One region of the Virgibacillus sp. LDC1 genome, then DNA from elsewhere that is predicted to be linked to it. Evidence: riboswitches for the same ligand, from Rfam matches in the RefSeq annotation. Region 1 holds a riboswitch; each other region holds the start of a gene.
What was found. Region 1 has a riboswitch for thiamine pyrophosphate ahead of tenA (thiaminase II). Riboswitches for the same ligand answer to the same signal wherever they lie in the genome.
Positions count from the first base shown of each region.

Region 2: it holds a riboswitch for thiamine pyrophosphate, as region 1 does, so the genes downstream of both, OHJ21_RS13950 (YkoF family thiamine/hydroxymethylpyrimidine-binding protein) here and tenA (thiaminase II) in region 1, are expected to answer to the same signal.
Region 3: it holds a riboswitch for thiamine pyrophosphate, as region 1 does, so the genes downstream of both, OHJ21_RS23245 (ABC transporter substrate-binding protein) here and tenA (thiaminase II) in region 1, are expected to answer to the same signal.

Region 1 is NZ_JAOXLZ010000005.1:275,769-280,281, forward strand. Features, by position in the region: gene OHJ21_RS25905 (hypothetical protein) at 1-228, opposite strand, end outside; gene OHJ21_RS25910 (hypothetical protein) at 688-888, opposite strand; gene OHJ21_RS25915 (VOC family protein) at 1,187-1,687, opposite strand; TPP riboswitch at 1,949-2,052, shown strand; gene tenA (thiaminase II) at 2,194-2,880, shown strand; gene thiM (hydroxyethylthiazole kinase) at 2,936-3,778, shown strand; gene thiD (bifunctional hydroxymethylpyrimidine kinase/phosphomethylpyrimidine kinase) at 3,775-4,513, shown strand, end outside.
Region 2 is NZ_JAOXLZ010000001.1:3,131,740-3,136,252, reverse strand. Features, by position in the region: gene OHJ21_RS13970 (methyl-accepting chemotaxis protein) at 1-164, opposite strand, end outside; gene OHJ21_RS13965 (class I SAM-dependent methyltransferase) at 349-1,056, opposite strand; gene OHJ21_RS13960 (nucleotidyltransferase domain-containing protein) at 1,215-1,913, shown strand; gene OHJ21_RS13955 (sporulation protein YjcZ) at 2,031-2,126, shown strand; gene OHJ21_RS13950 (YkoF family thiamine/hydroxymethylpyrimidine-binding protein) at 2,200-2,805, opposite strand; TPP riboswitch at 2,890-2,992, opposite strand; gene OHJ21_RS13945 (nitroreductase family protein) at 3,175-3,777, opposite strand; gene OHJ21_RS13940 (ABC transporter permease) at 4,300-4,513, shown strand, end outside.
Region 3 is NZ_JAOXLZ010000002.1:587,515-592,027, forward strand. Features, by position in the region: gene OHJ21_RS23240 (MTH1187 family thiamine-binding protein) at 1-101, opposite strand, end outside; gene OHJ21_RS23245 (ABC transporter substrate-binding protein) at 182-1,213, opposite strand; TPP riboswitch at 1,329-1,440, opposite strand; gene OHJ21_RS23250 (VOC family protein) at 1,619-2,002, opposite strand; gene OHJ21_RS23255 (diguanylate cyclase domain-containing protein) at 2,262-3,797, shown strand; gene OHJ21_RS23260 (EAL domain-containing protein) at 4,007-4,513, shown strand, end outside.

The DNA.
Region 1 (4,513 bases):
GCTAAATAACGTATCCTCAGTCCGCTTGCCGCCCTCGAGCAGTAGCAACAAGGCCAGCAGTCGAACCAAGATGAGTAGTAGCAAACGAGCGCTAGAACCAAGATGAGTAGTCGCACCAAGATTAGCAGTCGCAACAAGATGACTAGTAGCAACAAGGCCAGCACTAGCACCAAGATAGTAGTAGCAAACGAGCAGCAGCACCAAGATGAGCAGCAGCAAAAAGATCACCTGTTAACGGACTCCAGTTCCCTTATTTTCTTAATTCGCACCCAATTCTAAATCTAACGGACTCAGGATCCCTTATCACCGCAATAAGGTGCCTATTTGCCATCATATTCTATGAATAACGTATCTGGTGTCCGCTAGCTCTCAAAAATAACACCCATTCGGCTAAATAACGTATCCTCAGTCCGCTTGCCCTCGAGCACTAGCCAACAAGGCCAGCAGTCGCACCAAGATGAGTAGTCGCACCAAGATGAGCAGTAGCAAAAAGACCAGCACTAGCACCAAGATGAGTAGTCGCACCAAGATGAGTAGTAGCAAAAAGACCACCTGTTTACGGACTCCAGATCCCTTATTTTCTTAATTCGCTCCCAACTCTTAAATCTAACGGACACAGGATCCCTTATTACCGCAATAAGGTGCCTATTTGCCATCATATTCTATGAATAACGTATCTGGTGTCCGCTAGCTCTCGAAAATAACCCCGATTTGGCTAAATAACGTATCCTCAGTCCGCTTGCCCTCGAGCACTAGCAACAAGATCAGCACTAGCACCAAGATCAGTAGTAGCACCAAGATCAGCACTAGCACCAAGATCAGCACTAGCACCAAGATCAGCAGTAGCACCAAGATCAGGACTAGCACCAAGATGAGTAGTAGCACCAAGATCAGCAGTAGCACCAAGATCAGCACTAGCACCAAGATCAGCAGTAGCACCAAGATCAGCAGTAGCACCAAGACCAGCAGTAGCACCAAGGCCAGCAGTAGCACCACGACCAGCAGTGGCCTCAGCTATCTACTCTGAGTTCCCCCGTTTTCTACCACTAAACCATAGCTACTTAAAATCATGCGGTTCTACATCGTTTTGGTTGGTAGCCATCCAAGCATCCCCTGGACACCGAATCCATCCACGAATCCATCCGTGCCCTCCCTGTAATGACGCTTTTGCTTCGCTTCCACCTTTTTACGAAATCTTCACCACAATGTCCGCTCCGGCAACATAGGCCATCGCCTGGATGTATTCCGGGTCTTGGGCTCGTCGTTCCATTTCCTCAGAAGTGAGGTCCTCCATTCGCGTCTGAATCCACCATAAGTTGCCGAACGGGTCCCGTACCCGTCCCACCCGGTCACCGAAGAACAAGCTTGTTGGCTCCGTGACCGAGACGGCTCCTGCGGCCAGCGCTTGTTGGTAGACGGCATCGCAATCCTCAACATATAAACGGAGGTATGCCGGGCTATCCGGCCATTCCGGCTTCGCGTCAAACATCATCACGACGGCATCTCCGATTCGCACCTCGGCATGGCCGATGATACCATCGCCAACATAGACGCGGGCTAACTCTTCGGCTTGAAAAGCCTGCTGCAGGAATTCGATCAGCGCTGCGGAGTTTCTTGAGATGATCCACGGTGTCACGGAGGTGTAGCCATCCGGAATGGGTTTAACCGCTTTCGATGGGTTCGTCATAAATACGCTCGCTCCCTTAAACTTCATTTATTTGAGCTCTGATGTACTCATTATGCGGGGGCATATATGACAACCGAGCGTCAGTGTTCCCAAAACAAGTTTTGGGCATACGGCTATTTAATTTAGCAAAATAACCACCGCCACCGTAGAACATTATGATCACCCGGTCATGAAAAGGTTTCAAGCGTGGAGTTCCGTCCGCGGACGGTTCACGTTTGACACGACCCACAAACCTATGTACAGTATTAGACAAAAGAATAGGAAGTCCACTAGGGGAGCCGTTAGCGGCTGAGACAAGAGCGTATCTTGGACCCTTTGAACCTGATCTAGTTCGTACTAGCGTAGGAAAGTGGAGCCTTCGTATATGAGGTCTCGGTGCGTTTTTTGGCGCACTCGGGCTTGTTGACGAAGCCGCTCCAGTTTTCGGGGGCGGCTTTTTAGCGTTGCCTGGAAACTCGTGACTTACGGACTTCCTGCTCTTCAATATGTTGGAGGTGGGGACAAAAATGAGTTTCACGCAAGAGCTCCGTCAGCAGGCGGAAGGTATTTTTCAAGCAATCTTCGATCATCCCTTCGTAAAAGGCATTGCCCAGGGGAATCTGGAGCGGGAGCAGTTGATTCACTATGTAAAACAGGATTTTGAGTATTTGAATGCCTACATGCGGATTTACGGTATCGCCATATCTAAATCGACCAGCAGGGAAGAGATCGCGACCTTTAACGAACAGATTTCGTTCATCCTGCACAGCGAGGTGCACCCGCATCAGAATTTTTGCGCAGCAGCCGGGGTGACCTATGAAGAGCTTCAGGGGTATCCGCTTGCTCCGTCCGCGCATCATTATATCCGTCATATGCTGACGGTGGCGCATGAGGGCAGTCTGGGCGAGATTATGGCGGTACTCCTTCCTTGCCCGTGGACGTACCTGGAGATTGGTCGCAGGCTGCTGGATGAAGTGAAGCCGGATGCGTCCCATCCATTCTATGACTGGATTTATTTCTACGGCAACCGGGGGGAAGACGCGACAGCCAAGTTCTGCAACCGTGTCGATGAATGGGCAGAGCGTGCGACGGCAGCCGAGCGGGAACGGATGACGGAGCATTTCATGCTGAGCTGCCAACTGGAGTATATGTTCTGGGATATGGCATATAAGCAGGAGGAATGGCCGGTGCAGCTGCAGGCTGCGGTGCTGTAAGGAGAAACTGTATCAAGCACATAAATTCCATTATAGATAAGAGAGGCTGATTCATATGCATGCATGGGAAAAAGAGGTTTCGGCGCTTTTAACGAAGGTACAGCAGACGAGCCCCCTCGTTCACAATATGACAAACGTGGTGGTTACGAATTTTACGGCGAACGGCTTGTACGCGCTGGGCGCGTCGCCGGTCATGGCTTACGCGCCCGAGGAAGTGGCGGATATGGCCGCCATCGCGGGCGCACTCGTATTGAACATCGGCACGCTGAACCGCGAGCTGGTGGATGCGATGATAATAGCGGGGCAATCGGCCAATGCCCATGGCGTCCCGGTCCTGCTGGATCCGGTCGGTGCGGGCGCGACCCGTTTTCGGACGGAGTCGGCCTTGCGGATTCTGAGCGAGGTGAAGGTTTCGCTTGTGCGTGGAAACGCGGCTGAAGTCGCTCACCTTGTTGGGGAGGCCCGCGAGATCAAAGGCGTAGACGCTGGCATCAGCGCAGGCAGCAATCATGCCGAGCTGGCTGTGCGGGCTGCACGCGAATTAGGCACGATCGTGGCCATTACCGGTGAAGAGGACGTAATTACCGATGGAAGTGAAGTGCGTATCATTACTGGCGGTGACCCGCTGCTCACGAAGGCCACCGGCGCAGGGTGCCTGCTGACCTCGGTGCTGGGTGCCTTTGCCGCAGTGGAGGCAAACCTGCTGCTTGCGGGTACGGCGGGACTGGCCTTCTACGGGGCCGCGGCGGCAAAAGCCGCAGAGCGCACGGCAGACCAGGGACCGGGGAGCTTCCAGATCGCTTTCCTGGATGAGCTGGCAAAGCTCCATCCAGACTCGCTGGAAGGATATGCGGCTGTCCGGGAAGCAGAAGCGACCGCTGCAGGTGGCACACGATGAGCAAGACTCGCGTGCCCCGGGCACTGACGATTGCCGGGTCCGATAGCGGCGGAGGCGCCGGCATTCAGGCCGATCTGAAAACCTTCCAAGAGCTCGGCGTATACGGCATGTCGGCGATTACGGCGATCACGGTGCAGAATACCTTGGGGGTTCACGGCGTATATCCACTGCCCCCCGAAGCAGCCGCCGAGCAGATGGAAGCGGTAGGCTCGGACCTTGGAGTAGATGCATTGAAGACGGGCATGCTGTTCAACGCCGAGATCATTCGCCTGGTTGCTGACCGGATTCGGGCTTTTGGCTGGGAGAAGGTCGTTGTCGATCCTGTAATGATTGCCAAAGGCGGAGCGGAGCTGCTGCAAAGCGAAGCGGTGCAGGCTTTAAGAGAAGATTTGCTGCCGCTGGCCTTGATTGTCACCCCCAACATACCGGAGGCCGAAGTATTGGCGGGGATGCGTATCCGCACAATGGAAGATCGGAAGGAAGCAGCGAGGCGTATTCATGCTCTGGGGCCCAAGATCGTTGTGATCAAGGGCGGCCATGATGAGGGGATGCTTGTCGGTCATGAAGATGCGGATCACCAAAGAGACAGGGAACCAGATATAATGGCGGATACGCAGCAGGAAGAGTTGCCTAGGTCCGAATTAACGTCTGGCCAAACGAGAACTGCCAGCCATAACGGGGAGTTAAGTGAGGGACGCTCCCCAATTATCAAGAATGGCGACAGATTCGGAAATC
Region 2 (4,513 bases), on a different contig from region 1:
AGAGGAACCGTAAGACCGGTTAGTGCCACGACGATGACCACACCAATGATTGCTTTACCCATTAGAATAAATGCAAGCAGCATTGGAACCGCAAACAAAGCGGCAATGAGAAAACAGGCTGCGGTAATTTTCCGCGAGATAGGGAGTCTGTTGAACCATGCCATAAGAATGAGTCCTCCTCAACAACATAGGATATATTTACCATGATTATAGCATCGACGGGCAAAACTAGATAGAACGAAATGACAAAAAGTGTTGAATTAGGTCGAAAGAACTGAAATTTGAGGAGGGAGAGGGGATACGCAGCGAATATGCGAATCCCCCTTAATGCACAGATAGGAAATGATTTTATTTTACAGCCCGGAATAAGGCGGAAGCGAGATAATCGGTATTGTCCAGGATCATGCGGTCATGCTTGAACAGCGTTTCCCAAAGCGCAACATCGAACAGAAGTCCTTTATCGCGCTGTTCTAATGTATCCAAATGACGTGTTTGCTCTTCCTTTAACTGCTCATTGAAGTGATTGTACTCCAGAATCTCTTCTTGTTTAAACCCGCAAGCCAAGAGCGACTCCGCCCATTCTTCCCTCATCATGAGATTAGGGATCCCGAAGAATTCGAGCAGTTCCTGAAGCTTTGCCTCCGGCATGGGCTTATCTAGCAGCAATTCTCTGTCCAGCAGGACACCTCCATGATCCAGAACGCGGTAATATTCGGGCAGCGATTTCGAAGTATCTGTAAATACAGTAACGGACTCGGCCATGATCAGATCAAATTGGTTGTCCTCGAAAGGCAATGCGCATACATCCGCCTGATGGAACTGGACATCGATTTCCATAGCCTTGGCTCTTGCGCGGGCTTTTTTGATCATATTCTCGTTTAGGTCAATGGCGGTCACTTGATACCCCATCTCCGAAAGATGGCATGCGGTTCTGCCAGTTCCGCACCCCACCTCCAGAATGCGGCTGCCCGGTTGAATGGGAAAATTCTTCAGCATTCTGAGGGTTGCCTCGAATCCTCCCGGGTGGGCACTGCCCATGCCTAATTTGGAGAGCATATGAATATAGTTCATCTCATCTATCCCTTCTTCCTTATGATCAACATGAGGGTAATCGTTTATTTACCATATGATTCAGGTACGTTTAGGGTTTTAGCTGAATTAGATATTTTGAGCCCTTTTTTCGGGAGGATTAGAGTCATATTGGAGGAAACGTCATGAGGATGGAACCGGTAGAGGCAGCGAAACGTGTCATTCAACACGATTATCCCGACTGTTTGCTTGCTGTGCTCGGCGGCAGTGCGAGCAGAGGCGAATATAATGAACAATCCGATTTGGACATCATGGTCATAGAACGGGACGGATATGATTTCAGCAGGAAGACGATAGAGGCACATGGGTGGATCGCGGAAATATTTATATTGTCTTTATCCTCGTATCGCGAATATTTCGACGAGGGCGTCATGGCGGCGAATCCGTCAATGCAGCGGATGATTGCGGATGGGACGGTGCTGCGCGCGCTGCCCGAGGGAGAAGAGGTACGGGCGGAGGCCCGAAGCGATTTGAATTACGGCCCCATGCCCTTGACGCTAACCGACATGAACCAATACCGTTATATGCTAACCGAGTACATGCTGGACTTGGAGGGTCCACGAAGGGATGGCGAAAAATGGTTTACGGTGCACAAAATCGCGGCGATTCTCTGTGAATTTGTACTTAGGGTGAACCGGGAGTGGACGGGTGAAGGGAAAACACTGTTCCGGCTGTTCAGCCGCTATGACACAATCTTGGGAGACCGATTGGAAGCAGCGCTCGCGGCGATGTATCGCCAGGATGATCCCTCAGCTCTGATGGCATTCACCGAGGAAATGCTCCGTCCGTACGGAGGGAAGCTTCTCATTGGTTTTGAGGAATAATATTTCCTAACCAATATATAAAGAGAGGTACATTAGCCGTGACACTAGCACAAAGCGGGCAATACTATAATAGTGTGATTACATCACGTCATTCTTTAAATCCAGGAGGGGATCTTCATGAGCGGAGAATACGGCGGCGCATGGGGCAATTCAGTAGGAACTATTTTGGTTCTCTTTATCCTGCTCGTAATTATCTTGAGTGCTTGGGTTTAAACTGTCAAGATTCTTGGCAGCTAGTGACAGGAAAGCCCGGCTTTTGCCGGGCTTTTGTCTGCCTCAATAGAACTCAATTCGATGCGGCTTTGATTGATGGGCTGTGTGCGGACACAACTGCAGTCATGACCAGATGGCTGCTGTCGGATTGAATCGCATGTAAAAACGCGTCTTCAAGCGATCCAAATACCCGGGACAGGGACCCGTCCAATCGGCTGGCGTAATGAACGCTTCCGGCGAATGTCCCGGCTTCCTTCGCACGATTTACTTCACTGTAGATGACTTCCATATAGTTATCGGTACCCATGGGGTAAAGAGCGAATTGGCAGGCAGTCTCGATTTCGGCATGTTCTCCGATGTCACGGTTTAAGAGGGTCGAATCCTCAGTCATATATACATCGGCGTCCGTATCACCGGGGCAGCCGATGGAATAAGTACCATTAAAAACGGTGTGCACGCCGCTCGCCGCGGCATGGGCGAATATCGCCCTTGTAACATCAAAGACATGCTCTGCTCGTCCACGAATACAGGTGCTCACATCATCTGTCTGAATCCACACTTTCTCCGTATCCACAGATTGTAGTGCGTCCATGATGACCTCTACAAACCGGTCCGTCATGGGAAATACCGAGAACCGGCATCCGACGATCCGGCTGGTTCCGCATACAAGCTCATTCATTGTCATTTCCTCCCCATAATATAAGTCCACGCAAAAAAACCGCACCCCATGAAGAAGGTGCAGTTATGCCTACGAAAAGAAATAAACATAAATGCTACACTTCCCCACGCTAGTATGACCTAGATCGGGTGATAAGGGTTAACGGCAGCCCGCCGTCTCTCAGCACATGGCACCCCTAGTACAGCCAACATCCTATGTAGTTGGTTATTGCAAGTTTGCCCCGGAGCCTCCGTTATCGTAGGAATTCGAGGGTTCTTACCTGTGTAATTGTATCGTTTTGCGATCGGTTTTTCAATCTTTGCCCATTATAAAAAAGACCGCCTATCCCAGTTGCAGGAACTTAGGAAGGCGGTTTTTTCATCTATTGGTTTAGTTGTATACTTTCACGCGATCTTCCAGCGGTGCAAATTCTTTTTCGCCTGGTTCAGCAACCGGCTTACCGAAAGGCATTTGAGCAATCAGCTTCCAGCTTTCTGGGATGTTCCATTCGGATTTTACTTTTTCGTCGATCAGCGGGTTGTAGTGCTGCAGGGATGCACCCAGACCTTCTGCTTCAAGGGATGTCCATACTACAAATTGCAGCATGCCGTTGGATTGGTTGGACCAAACCGGGAAGTTGTCGGCATAAGCGGCAAAGTTTTGTTGCAGCCCGGCAATGACGTTGTTGTCCTCGAAGAACAATACCGTACCGTAACCAGCGCGGAATGCAGCCATTTTGTCGGCCGTGGATTTGAAGGCTTCTTCATCGCCAACGACTTCCTTCAGGATGCCTTCCGTCATGTTCCACAGTTTATCATGCTGTTCGCCAAGCAATACAACGACGCGTGCACTTTGGGAGTTGAAAGAAGAAGGGGTATACTTAACCGCTTCGTTTACGATTTCTTGGATACGCTCGTCCGAGATAACGGATTCTTTGCTAATCCCGTAATAAGAACGGCGATTTTTGAGTGCAGTTGAAAAATCTTTAGACATTGAAAAAAAACCTCCTGGTGTAATCGAATTTGCATTCGCCTGATAAGAAGATGTCCTTTACTTCAAGCAAATATGCATTTTGCTTTTTATTGCAATCAATTTAATTATCATTCCATATTAACTTACGTTTAGTTAGAAATAATAATTATGTTAGGATATTAATATAACTTAGAGCAATTGTCAACGGCTTTTGATTAAATATAATTTTTCTTATGTATTTAATATGAATTGAATTCGTCTAGTTTTTAGAGAAGCCTCATTAAAGGGAAGCTTAACGAAAGTGTGACTCTGCCTGTGGATATTAGTTATGTCTCCTCGAAACTTCATATTATGAACAATTCATGACAAAATATACATGTATGAAGCTATTAATTGATTTTCATTCTCAATTATACTTGTCGAGCCAGAATGAGGATGATATAATGCATATCAGAACGCAATTGATAATCAATCTCAATGAGAATGGTGATGAAAATTGCAAGATCCCGGGTGTTTAGAGACATACGCATAGAAGGAAGAGCCATGAAGATTAGATACTTATTTGCAGCCGTTGTGGTACTCTCCGTAATTTCATTATTTATTGGAGTTAAAGATATCTCGCCACTGCAACTGTTTTCGATGACAGAACAACAACAGCATATTATGCTTGTAAGCCGGTTTCCTAGGCTTGTCAGTCTCATATTGGCGGGTGTCAGCATGAGCATCTGCGGATTGATCATGCAGCAGCTCAGCCGCA
Region 3 (4,513 bases), on a different contig from region 1:
GATTCCTGAATGACCTTGATCGCTTCATCCACATAAGGGATGCTGTCGGCCCCGTTTGGCGTTCTCGGTATTACTTGAATGCTTAAGAGTGTATTCGCCATATAAACTCATCCTTTCGTGCAAGCTATATTGTAATGGAAGAGAGGCAGCCTGCTGTCTCTCCTCTTAAATAGAAATAACCTTATGGCTGCTCCGGTAAAAATTCATTGGTAAATGCGCGGTCCGCGTCAAGTTCCTTCTCCAGCAGCTTGCGCTCAAACATCCAGTCGGCATACCCCGACCATACTTCGGCTTTCTGCTCGCCCCAGCGGGGTGCATCATCCTGATAACGGGGGCTCAGCCATTTCTGGCTGGCGAGAACCAGTTCGGCATCCAAGTCAGGAACAGCCTTCGTAAGCAGGGCTGCCGCATCTTCAGGATGTTGAATCGCATAGTCATATCCTTTTGAAGTCGCCCGCATGAACGCTTTGACAAGCTCGGGGTCCTCCTGGATCTGCTTCTCGTTCGTTACGATCACCGGTGTGTAATAATCAAGCTGCTCCGAGTAGTCCTTCACATAAATCATGTCAAGCGGCTCATTGCGAAGCTCGGCTTCAATCCCCGTCCAAGCATAGAAGATCCAGGCAAAATCAATGTCGCGTTTCACGGCCGTAAAATAATCGGCATCGCCCATATTGATCATATTCACCTTGCTGACATCGGCGCCATCAATCTCCATGATGGATTTCATGACGGCTTCCTCCACAGGCGAGCCCCAGCCTCCATAGGATTTTCCTTCAAAATCGCCTGCCTTCACGATGCCCTTATCCTTGGGGGCGGCAAAGCCGGATGTATTATGCTGAATGATCGCTGCAATGGAAACGAGCGGCAATCCTTGCGTTCTGGCCAGCGTTACGCCTTCCTGATAGCTGATGCCAAACGGCACGTTTCCGGATGCGACCAGCGTATCGGTTCCGCCTGCTCCCGGCTGGACGATCTGGACATTAAGCCCTTCTTCCTCATAATACCCAAGCTCCTTCGCTGCATACAGGCCGGTGTGATTCGTATTGGCGGACCAATCGAGCATCAGCTGTACGTCACGGAGTTTCCCGGGAGTCTGACTGTCTTCGCCTTCGGCACCTGTCTTCTTGTTCTGTCCGCTTGTGCCGCATCCAGACGCAACCATCAGCAGGACGCAAGCAAGAAGCAGCGGAATCCATGTTCCCTTCTTCATCGTTTTTTCTCTCCTTTGAATTCTCTTTCTATAACCTCGTTAACTCCACAAAAAAAGCGCCCTGATGATATCAGGACGCATGACGGCGTAAGTGTATACCACGGCAAATGAACAGCTGCCGCAAACATGGGCTTCCTACGCTGGCATTACCCAGATCAGGTGTAAGGGTCAGTATCATATCGGATACACTCTCAGCCGGCCAAATTCCAGCTCCCCCGGTATTTATGAAGTTTCGATCATTACATCCGCTATTATAGTCCTAACACACCAAACCTGTCTAGTTCGAAGGGGCACGAACGAGGCAGGTCTACTTTTAGAACACGTATGCAATTGGAAGAATGAATGGAGCTATGAACCTTTCACAAGATAAAGGATTTGAATAAAGCTTCTACCGTACGTAAGAGGTTAGCGCTGGAAAAACTCAATCCACTCCCCTTCGGGACCGTGAACGAAGAAATAGCGATACCCATTCGGGAGCGTCACGATTTCCTCATCCAAGTGAGGCACGTCCAGTCCCTGAACGCGAGCATATTCCTCTTCGATGTTATCCGTGCTGACGGCAAAATGATGAACGGTCCCTTCTGCGGGCAGCGTGTCGCTGTATCCCTGAATAAGCTCGACCTCCGTTTCGTCGCTGCCGTTAAATCCGAGGAATGCCAGCTGGATGACGCCATTGGTATGGGTAAGGCGATCCTTCAGCTCAAGTCCGACGACGGCGGTGTAAAAGGCGATCGTGGTTTCAAGGTCCCGGACGACAATGCCGACATGATCCAATCGTTTCTGTGACAAGGCTAAACACCCTTTCCGATTCATATGAGATATGAATGAAATATTATCACATAATTCCTATACGTCAAGTAGGTCTTGAAGGAGGCAACTTTTCGGAGCGTTACGGGTTTCATAGAGTAGAATCCGTGGTTTTTCTTTCATTTCCTCATCTTTACTTTTGGGTGGGTAAAAAGTATCATGAGAACTAGAAGTATTAATTCGAAAGACCTAACAAACAAGTGTTGAAAAAAGCTTACCTTTTGGCCGAGGAGGAATGCTTATGAGTCCAACTCCAGCAGATCATCTGTGGATTCGACTCGCCATGATATATGCATTCATTCAGATAATGATCGCTCTGTGGATGCCTGACGCTTTATCGCTTCAGCGTGTTCTAGTCATTATTCCTCCTGCAGCCGCCTCCGTTTATTTAATGTGGATTAGTCGGCGCTATGAGGTGCATCTTCGCAGGTTTTGGTTTATTGTGAGTCTCGGATTGATGGGGGATGCAGCGGCCCGAATCATTTACGCATGTCATGTTTGGTTTGGAAAAGAGAGCGCTTTCTCTCCGGCTCTAACCCATTTCTTCTGGGGGCTCGAACTCATCCTGTTCGCAAGTTCTCTCATTTATTTATTCCGGCATGTACAGGGTTCGTTTCGGGGGCTCCGGTTTATGCTGGACATCGTGATTGTTGGCATAACGGTCATGACGGTAGGATGGGAGTATTTCATCAAACCTGAGCTTGAGGGTCTGGCCCATGAGGCAGTATGGGGAAACATTTGGGTGGACATGCTGTATCCGCTGTGCGCAATGGTACTTATTTTTTTTACGCTGGTGTTGTATTTTAATACCGGACAGTTAAGGAAATGGTCGGCCATTCTGTTATGTCTTGGCGGGAGTACTTATATTGCAGGAGATGTTCTATACATCTATCTTGTTGATCTTATGGGTATCGAGGCACGTCCCTACCTGTATCCACTCTATTCATTATCGGTATTTTTTATTAGTTTCGCAGGTGGGCAGTCTGCCCCTGCTTCCCGTAAGCCATCTGTTGGCGAGCGGGAGCCGCGTTCGATCGGAAACCTGATCGTAAGGTACCTGCTTCCCTACAGCGTGCTTGGCGGGATGTTTGCCCTTATGGCGCAGCGTTTTGGGGGGTGGAATGGACTGTTTACCGGCCTATCTCTGTGCGTTATCCTGATTTTGTTCAGGCAGATTTTGATTCAGTTCGAGAACGACCGTTTGTTTGCCCGACTGCATGAAAGTCTGATGCAGAGTGAATCCCTGGCCCATCGCGATGATCTTACGGGGCTGTATAATCGCCGTTATTTTAATGCAAGGCTGTCGAGTTCGCTGAAGGAGGCGGACCGCAAAGGTTCCCGCGTAGGCTTGCTGTATATGGATATGAACCGTTTCAAACGAGTCAATGACCGATACGGCCACCGTGCCGGCGATTTGTTGATACGAAAGGTTGCAGACCGGCTTCAATCTCTCGAATCCAAGGGAGTCTTGGTTTCCCGATTAGGAGGAGACGAATTCACCGTCATGATCCATCCAGCCGGCGAAGATCAGGAGCTGATCTGGATGGCGGAGGAGATTTGGACGATGCTTAGCGAGCCGTACGAGCTGGAAGGACATGAGGTTCGAACCACGCCGAGTATCGGCATTGCGGTTTACCCGGATCATGCCAGAAATGACCAGGAGCTGATTGGCCGCGCGGATGCAGCGATGTATGCGGCAAAGGAACGGAACGCCCCTTGGCATTTTGATGTGGAGCGGACGATGCTGCTGCAGCTTTTAGATCAAAAGGTTGAGTAGAAGAATGTATGACGATAGTATCGACAATAGGTTGTTAAAAGCAATATAAGTCGATTTTTGTAGAATTTGGCGCAATCATTGCACGAATCTTGCGCATTTCTCCTAAAATAGGTCATAACTTCGATATAAAATCCATAAAATGCAAAGAAATCATATTCAAAATGCCGATAAGAAGCATAGTGAGAGCTAGCTTGCCAAGGAGGACGAACATGATTTGCGACAATTGCAGCACCTTTGAACCGATTGAGGACCAGGGGACCATTCATATGAAGCCTGCAAGTGGCGAGCTTATTCAGTTGCTGGCAGTGAACGGCTACACGGTACATGAAAACAATGAGGGTTGTGCTGTGAACTACAAGGTACGTGCGGACCTGATCTCCATGATGAAGTGTCTGCAGCCCCTTCCGCTGAAGATTCGTCAAGAGCTGTCCTTCTGTGTTACCGGTGGAGAAACTCCGCAAATCCGGCATTCGTGGACCCCTATGCAAAAGTTCGAACTGCAGATGGAGCATTACGATATGGTAAGTATCATTTTACATAAGCAGTTTACGAGCTACATGCAGCCCATCGTGGATTCATCCGAGCAGATCGTTGCCTACGAATTTCTCCTTCGTCCGGTAGAGTGGGGAGCCAGCTTCCAGCCGTATGAGCTGTTTGAGACAGCCCGTAAAACCGGATTGCATGCTTTCCTGGACCGGGCAGCACGAACCAGCGCC